DNA from 2 places in the Shewanella sp. SM68 genome. Region 1 is predicted to be linked to the other one. Evidence: riboswitches for the same ligand, from Rfam matches in the RefSeq annotation. Region 1 holds a riboswitch; the other holds the start of a gene.
What was found. Region 1 has a riboswitch for cobalamin ahead of L5M40_RS04555 (TonB-dependent receptor). Riboswitches for the same ligand answer to the same signal wherever they lie in the genome.
Positions count from the first base shown of each region.

Region 2: another riboswitch for cobalamin. It lies ahead of L5M40_RS03925 (ABC transporter ATP-binding protein); the one in region 1 lies ahead of L5M40_RS04555 (TonB-dependent receptor).

Region 1 covers NZ_JAKKRU010000002.1:335,707-340,133, forward strand. The annotation lists gene L5M40_RS04555 (TonB-dependent receptor) at 18-1,979, opposite strand; cobalamin riboswitch at 2,088-2,322, opposite strand; gene L5M40_RS04560 (hypothetical protein) at 2,457-3,899, opposite strand; gene rihA (pyrimidine-specific ribonucleoside hydrolase RihA) at 4,134-4,427, shown strand, end outside.
Region 2 covers NZ_JAKKRU010000002.1:174,811-179,237, forward strand. The annotation lists gene cobT (nicotinate-nucleotide--dimethylbenzimidazole phosphoribosyltransferase) at 1-444, opposite strand, end outside; gene L5M40_RS03920 (FecCD family ABC transporter permease) at 655-1,785, opposite strand; gene L5M40_RS03925 (ABC transporter ATP-binding protein) at 1,782-2,663, opposite strand; cobalamin riboswitch at 2,763-2,970, opposite strand; gene L5M40_RS03930 (histidine phosphatase family protein) at 3,192-3,917, opposite strand; gene metH (methionine synthase) at 4,187-4,427, shown strand, end outside.

The sequences.
Region 1 (4,427 bases):
AGATAGCTCATTAATATTTAGAAGCGGTAGCCCACAGTGAAACGAATATCACGGCCTCGACCTGAGTAATAACCATTATATGTTCCACCACCATAATAGCCTGCGCTAACATAATCTTTATCGAATACATTATCGATACGCAGACTGGCAAGCCAAGCATCACGATTATAATTCAAGGCTAAATTACCAAGCACGTAACTTGCTAGCTTATCACCTTGATTAGCGTTATCGCCTTCGATAAAACGATCCCCCGTGTAGATAGCTTCGGCAAATACTTGGAAATGCTCAGCAAAATCCATGCTGACATAACCGCGTCCCGTGTGTTTTGCCACCCAAGACAGCTCTTTGCCATCGTTAGCACCATCGGTAAATTCGGCGTCGGTATAGTTATATTCCAGCCCTAGCTGCAGCGCTTTAGTGATCTGCCAATCCCAATCGGCACCCGCGCCATAACGACGAGAAGCGTCGGCATTAACGTTTGCACCGTTGAAATTTCCACCTATGGGTTTAACTGCACTCGAGTCATAAACAATTTCATCCTCTAAATCGAGACGATATAGGCTGACTCGTAGGGTTTGACTAGCGACAGCCCAATCCCAACCCGCCTCATAGGAACGGCCTGTTTGCGGCTTTAAGCCAAATACGCCCGGCGATGTATAAGCTTGCTCATCCACTTTGGCAAAACGGAAGTTATCATCGGCGCGCACGTAGAGTCTGTGCTCCGCAGTTGGGCGGTAATTTAAACCCAGTTCGAATGCGTGGGCATTTTCGTCTAAATCCATGCCATTAGGATAGACATTGCCATCGACTAACTCATCGGTCACCCGCGCATATCGTCCACCCACAACGTAACTTAAAGTATGACTTAAAGGCACTGTAGCTTGTAGATAGGCGCTTTGCATTTGCTGCACATTACTGCGCGCCATAGTGTCAAAATCAGCCTTACCACGGCTGATGTCTAAACCTGTGACTAGGCTTAGCTCGCCTTGACGCGTACTGTAATTCGCTAACGCTTTAGGGCTAAACATTAACAGTGAGCGTGTGTTATGGCTGTTCGCCCCCCAATTAAGAGAAGACACTAAGGTATCGCTATAATCTAAATCAGCCGCCAGCGCCCAGTTTTGATTAAGCTGATGCTGGTAACCCGTTCGCGCCGCAGTGGTCATCTCGTGGGCATACTCTACCTTATTTGATGAAGCACGGGGATCGTCTTTAAATTGCTTTTCAGTAAGCGAGCCCGGATTTTCACGATCGTTATCGTAGTAGCTGGTTTCAACAAAGAACGAGTCTGTGGCTGTTTTATATTGAATGCGGCCAAGAATAGAGCCGGTTTCGTTGGCATTATGCTGGCGATAGTTGTCACCTTGGTTGTAACTACCGGTGAAAAAGTAACGCCAATCTTTGTTGATCGCGCCAGACACATCACCACGACCTTCATAGGTATCAAAACTACCGCCAGATAACTGCACGCTGCCGCCAGTATTTTCAGGGGACTTAGTGACAATATTAATCACCCCGCCCACGGCTTGGTCACCATAAAGCACACCCGCACTACCCGATAAAATTTCAATACGATCCACTTGATTAAGCGGAATGGCATTAAGGCTAGGTGCGGCGATATCGATATTATTGAGACGACGACCATCAAGTAAAATCAGCGTGTTATTAACGGCAGTGCTGGCGCTAAAACCACGCATCGCAAAGCTAGTTCCAATATTGTTATCCGAAATTTGAATACCGCTTTGACCACGTAAGACGTCGGTCAAATTAGTCGCGCCACTCATTTCAATCGCAGCGGCATCAATCACATTCACATTGGCGGCAATATTTAACGGGGTCTTATCAGAGCGGCCGATCACGACAAGATGCTCGTCGACTTTAGCTGTGCTGGTATCGTCAGCCGCCATAACGGGCGCGATAATTGAAAAACTGCAAAGGCTGCCGATCAGCAGCGCGATTTTTGTTGGATTTGTTCCCATTTTACCTTTAACTCCTGCAAGGAAAACGGGGCATTGACGCCACGATACCGTTAATTCAGTCGTAAATACTGACGGTGATTATCGCATTTTGAGATCTGCCCACCGAAATCTCAAAAACACCTTTAGGGCCGGTCTCCGGACTTAGGCTATGTTAATCCATTAAAGTTGAATTAACACGAGACTGACCTTTCACATTCTGACTTTCGGGTTCTGTCTTGAACACACCAATCAAACGCGGTCCTCTCTCACCTTTTACCGTTGCGGGGGCAGTGCCAGAATTTCACTGGCTTCCCGATTATCTCACGACGCTATCATCGCAAGCACCACAGAAGGTTGACTCAAAATTAGGTTCAAAGGGCGTACAATCTGTTAACGCCCAACAAGGCTCAGAGCATATCAGACCTGAGCGCGCGCATTATAGACGTCTATACGGATGAAAGTCCATCAATCTCAGATTAGCGAGAAAACTCACATGAGCTAGAAAACGCCATCCCAGTTTTTTGCCGCAGGTTTTGGTCTGTCTTTGCTCAAAATCGCCTGACGCTGCTCAGGAGTTTCGCATTGGGCAACGGGGGTAAAATCCAGCGGTTTAATCACTAACGAGTCAGCAGGTTGTACCGGCGACTTGTCGAACATGGGCAAATTCATCGACCAAGAGACCAGCTCCCCCTTTTCGCTGATGCCAACATAACCGTCATTTGCGCCATCTAACCAAGTGAGTCGCGGAATACGTGCAATCAACTTCTCCACATTTTCACGGTTGGCGCGATAACCAACAGGCACCACTTTGCCATCGGGACGCGTAAACACAAAGGAGGCAGGCCCTCGAGTAATGATGCTGCCTTCCTGCCAATATTTATCAAGAATCTCTTGGGCATAGTGAAACCCAAACATATGAGCGTAATCAGTATCGTCGGCCACTATTTGCGGCACGGCCTTATCCCGCAGTAATAAAAAGCCTGAGCCAATGCTAATAATCTCTTTTACCCCTGTGATATTGGTTTTTTTAATCCAATCGACACCACAGTTAATCCCATCGCCCCAAAAATGCGCATCCCCCGTAGGACTTAAAATCGCAAAGGCACAATTGTTTGCCGTCATACTCGCCACATCCTTTAAGGCGCTGCGGATCGAGTAAGCATCACTGCGCCAACCCCAACTCACCACAGTGCCGTCCTTTTTCAAGGCGGCATAGGTGTGTTGAAAATATTCGATCTTCGCTACATCCGTAAGCTGCGGGAGTAACTTTTTCATATTGGTCGACTCTTCAACCTGCCCCCAAATCACAGCACTGCCCTCTTTTTTGAGGGCGACAAAACTGCGTCCTCTGGCAAAGATATCGACAACATCAACTAATTGATCCTGCACATGTAAGCTATTGCCGCCGTAGGGGCCATAACCCCAAGTGTGTACCTTGCCATTAGCATCAAGGGCCGCAATGGCCTCTTGATTAGCGAACAACTTGGTAATATTGGTCATGCGGTTTTGCAGGGCTTTGTCGAGGCTCAATTTCCCCACATTACCCCAGTAAACCACAGTGCCATCTTGACGTAGCGCGGCAAACCCGTCCTTAACTGGGACGATTTGCTTCACTTGCTTAAGCTGCTCCGTCACCTCCCTGCTATCACCGCCAGCATAACTGTCGCCCCAAGTGATCACCTCACCGGATTTAGTTAACGCCGCAAAGGCCGAACTGTTGGTGACTACAGTCTCGACTGTGGGTAAATCACAGGGAATATGGCGATACTGTGGACTCGGATTTTCCTTAAGTTGGAGCAGTTTGCCGTTATCGAACTGCAGCAATGACTCGTTATTGCTTTCAATAATGGCCATAGGTTGAGGATCGCTACAGCCAGAGATCTGCATGGCAACCATGCCCGCGAGTAAAGCCTTAGGCCAAGTAATTCGATGAGTGAGCATTACTTATTTCCTTGTATTTGCTTGGATATGTCATTCAATGTTGTGCAGCGGACAGAGCGAGAATGGATTTACCTAACATCGCCTAGTGTCAAAAATGGGCAGAATTCTAGCAGCTTGTTGATAAAAAGACGAAAATGCTCACAGTTTACTCTGCAAGTCCCCTCCACAGGCTAGCGCCTAACTGATGGCATGCTATTCTAAGCCCCCATCACCACTGTTTAAAGGAGTAACAGTATGACTCGCCCTATTATTCTGGATTGCGATCCCGGCCATGACGACGCTATTGCGCTCATTTTAGCTCTCGCCCATCCAGAGCTGGTTCCACTGGCCGTCACCACCAGCGCCGGTAACCAAACGCCGGATAAAACGCTCAATAATGCCCTGCGGATCTTAACCTTATTAAATCGCAGTGATATTCCTGTCGCTGGCGGCGCCGTCAAGCCATTAGCTCGCGAATTAATCATTGCCGACAATGTCCATGGTGAAACCGGACTTGACGGCCCTGCATTGCCAGAGCCCAGCTTTGCG
Region 2 (4,427 bases), 160 kb from region 1:
ATGGATTGCCCCCGTTCCAGCACCAAGACGTTGATCAATAATGCCTTCAACCCCTTCAACTGGCGTTAACATACCGCAATCGATCACTTCGAGCTTAAAGCCCACCTGCCGACAAAAAACGTTAATCGCCGCGCCGCCATGGGCAAAGTTTTGCACCATTTGGTGAGTCACTTCGCTAGGGGCAATCGACACGCCTTCTGCGGCAATGCCATGATCCCCCGCAAACACTAACATGGTTGGATGGACTATTTTGAGCACATCCGTTTGTGGCTGCTCCGTTTGTTGCAAATCAGTCGCTTGCACGCGGGCAATCTGCAAGGCTAAGGATTCGAGCTGACCTAAGGCACCGGGCGGCTTAGTCTTAAGATCAATTTTCTGCAGAATCACCAGATCCTGCGCTTTACTCACAGGGCTTATTTGAAAAGACACGGCTGACTGAGACATCCACACTCCACTTTGTAATCTACATTAAATAACCACAACGCATCCCGCGTCTATGACGAACATGTCCAATTGTGCATTTCCAATCGCGGGTGGGATATCAACAGAAATACTGATTATCCCGCCAGCCTGCGCTTACGACATGACTCTAGGATGACGACTTAACTCTGGGTTTACGTCCTGACTAGGTGTGCCTACGGCATGACCTTGTATTTACGCCATGACTCTACGCTTACGTAAAATCAGCAAAAAGAACATGCTACCTATGGCGGCCGTGATAATGCCCACGGGCAACTCTTGATTACCCAATAAACAGCGCGCTAATACATCAATCCACACCATAAATAAGCCGCCCACCAACGCCGTTAATAAAATCGGTTGACGACCGGGAAACAGCATACGCACGGTATGGGGGATCATTAACCCGACAAAACCGATACCGCCGCAGGTAGCCACCAAAATAGCGGTAATCAAGGAGCAGAGCAGCAACATATTGAGCCGCAGCTTAGGCACATTCACCCCTAAGGTATGCGCCGTTTCATCCCCCGCCTGCAACGCCATGATCTGCCGTTTCATGCCTAAAATAATGAATAAACTCGCGCCAATCACCAGTGTTGGCAGTACTAACAAGGACCAACTGGCCTTTGCAAAACTGCCTAAACTCCAAAACAGCACAGAGGCTGTCGCCTGCGGACTGGCGAAATACAACAACAGACTCGTTAATGCGCCGAACATAAAGGAGGTCGCCACACCAGAGAGCAACATGCGCTCCACTTGGCTATTAAGCCCAAGGCCAGACAAGGCAAGCACTATCAGCACCGACAAACTGGCGCCAATAAAAGCGCCCAAGGGCAAGCTAAACCAAAGCAAACCAGACAAGGCACCCGAACCGCTAAAAAGCCCAGAATGTGCCGCCATGCCCGCATTATCAAAAAATCCAGAGCCCGTGAATAAGGTCAACATCACCACAGCGCCAAAGGACGCGCCAGAGCTAATGCCAAACAAATAGGGATCGGCGAGCGGATTGCGAGTCACGGTTTGCAACACACTGCCCGCCAGTGACAAACCCGCACCCGCCACAAAAGCCAGTAAAATGCGCGGTAGCCTGAGCTCCATCACAATGCGTTCAGTCATGCCATTGGCTTGAGTGAGGTTCGTCGCCTTATTGATAAATACTTGAATAACATCCGTAAAACTGATGTTCGCCGCACCAAAACTTGTCGCGGCAATAGGCGTTATCAAAGTGATGATACCTAATACTAGCAGCATCAGTTGTTGTCTCGTCAACGGTGTCACGATACGCCCCAAATATGAGATGAAATATTGTTTACTCCCCTGAGTCATCCACCTTCGCCTCGCTCGTTCAGGCCATGATCTACATGGTGGTAACCATAAAAATAGCTGATTAAGGGCTTTTTATGTTGTGGATGGGGCGATACCTGAACACACACGCCAAACACATCGCCAATTCGCGCCTCGGTTAATACTTCGGTTGGCGTCCCCATAGCGCTGACTTCCCCGTTATGGATCAACAACAAACTGTCGCACAGGGCACTGGCTAAATTAAGATCATGAATAGAGGCAATCACGCTGATGCCAAGACTACGCACCAATTCGAGGATTTGAATTTGATAGCGCACATCGAGGTGGTTCGTTGGCTCATCGAGGATTAAAAGCTGCGGCTGCTGCACTATGGCGCGGGCAATTAAGGCGCGTTGCTTTTCACCGCCGGATAAGTGTTCATATTGTTGGTGCATCTTATGGCTCAAGCCGACTTTCTCTAAAGCCTTAGCAATACGCTCAGTATCACAGCTCGAATTGGTATCGAACATACCCTTGTGGGGCGTTAAGCCCATGCTGACCAATTGCTCTGTGGTGAGGTCAAAATAGTGCGGTGTATCCTGCTGTACTACGGCGACGCGACAGGCAAACGCCTTGGGCGACAAGCGCTCAATATCTTGATCAAAAAGGGTAATTTTGCCCTGAGTCGGGCGAACAAACCGATACAAACAGCGCAGCAAGCTAGACTTGCCCGCACCGTTAGGGCCAATCAGCCCCAGCATCTGCCCCGTTGGCAGCGTAAAGTTAATATTGGAAAGTATGGTTTTGCCATCGATACACCAGCTCAACTGGCTCACATTAAGTGCGACTGATGGGCTCAATGACGGGTTAGTGTCACTGTCATTCACGGGGCTGTTAGTTTGGATTGCAGAAAGTTTCACCTAAGCGGCGCTCCTATCGAGTCCAAACCTGTATAAAAAAAGGTTGTACACATTGTCATCTGCTCCCTCGAGTCACCCGCTCGAGAACTAAGGCTGCACGCAGCGATAACAGAAATAGGCAGGTCTCCTGACTTGTAGAAAAGAAGGAGCTAGGCTCTAGAATCTAGAATCTAGAATCTAGGTGCTTCTTTAAACTACTCACAGTTGCGGGCACAGTTCGGGCTGACTGACGAGCAGCTCCCCGATTCCCTATTATGTTTGGGTTGATATGCTCTTTGTTAACAACGCCACTATTAATTAAAACAGCGGAGCGATTCGAACAAAGAGAGTCTATTCCCAACACCTATTTCTGCGACGTTATCACTCATTGCGCATGTAATACGCTATCTCGTTCAAACGTCAGGGAAAAGCATTATCCTACATCTATCCCATTAGGCAATGCTGTTTAAATCAGAATATTTTCATGTCAGCTTATTCTCGCCAAACGATCACGCCTAAACCATAACTCCTAGGTCGTGAAATAAGGCCTCAACACCTGCGCCCACTCGGCCAATCTAAACGCCAATAGCAGGCACCCTGTTCATCTTGCAGCACATTAATGCTCACCACGGCCGCCACGGGTAAATCGAGTTGACTATAAAACCCCACCGCCCGTTCAACCCCTAAGGCACGCGCCATTAAGTGACGGATCACCCCGCCGTGGGTCACGACCCACACTTGAGTGGCAGGCATATTATCAGCGGTTTCATTAATGGCACTGTTTTCATTACCCATTTTATGTGAGTCAAGGGTCAATCGTTCAAACTCGGCGGCGAGTATCTGGTCAATCGTCCCATTCACCCGCGACTCAAAACTTGCCATAGTTTCACCATTAGGCGGCGGAGTTTGCCAAGGGTCTTGCCAATACGCCGCTAAGCGTTCGCCCTCTTGTTGATACAGTTCATCGAGCCGACAACCGTCCCAATCACCAAAATCAATTTCCTGTAAACCCGACAAACACTGCGCCTGCAATGGCCTTGACTCAGATATCTGTGCCGCCGTCGAATGCAGCTCGGCGGCAAAAGCGTGGGCAAAATCGGCGCAGCGGCGTGAAGTCGAGCTATAAATCGCGCTACACACGCTGGCCTGTGACTCAACTGCAGCCGACATTTGTTGCCAACCCTTTTTGCTTAAAGGCACATCCACACGACCCCGCAAGATAGCGCCGCCTTCACACTCACCGTGGCGTAACAATAACAATCGAACTTGTTTCATATATGCCTTTTTAGTTAGGGACTAGATGCTAGGAACTCAAGCCGAGGGCCTAAATTCTAGATTCTAGATTCTCGCTCCTAATGCCTTTGACTTTCATCTTGCCCTGACAATCATAAGTCGCGTATTATGGACGTCTATACGTTTAAATGTCCAAAACAAATTTTTAAGAACAAGTATTCAAAAAATGTCGGCTGACGACAATAAAATGCACTTAGCATAACAATGGCCGATTTTTGGACTTAACTTAGCTGTATTTAAGGTAACTATTTATGACGATACCCTCTACCAAAGCCGGCCAGATATTGGCAGACATACGCAAACAGCTTGCAGAGCGCATTCTGATCTTAGACGGTGCCATGGGCACTATGATCCAAGGTTACAAGCTGGAAGAAGAGGACTATCGCGGCGAACGCTTTAAAGATTGGCACACTGACGTCAAAGGCAACAACGATTTATTGGTCTTGTCACAGCCTCACATCATCAAACAAATTCACACCGACTACTTAAACG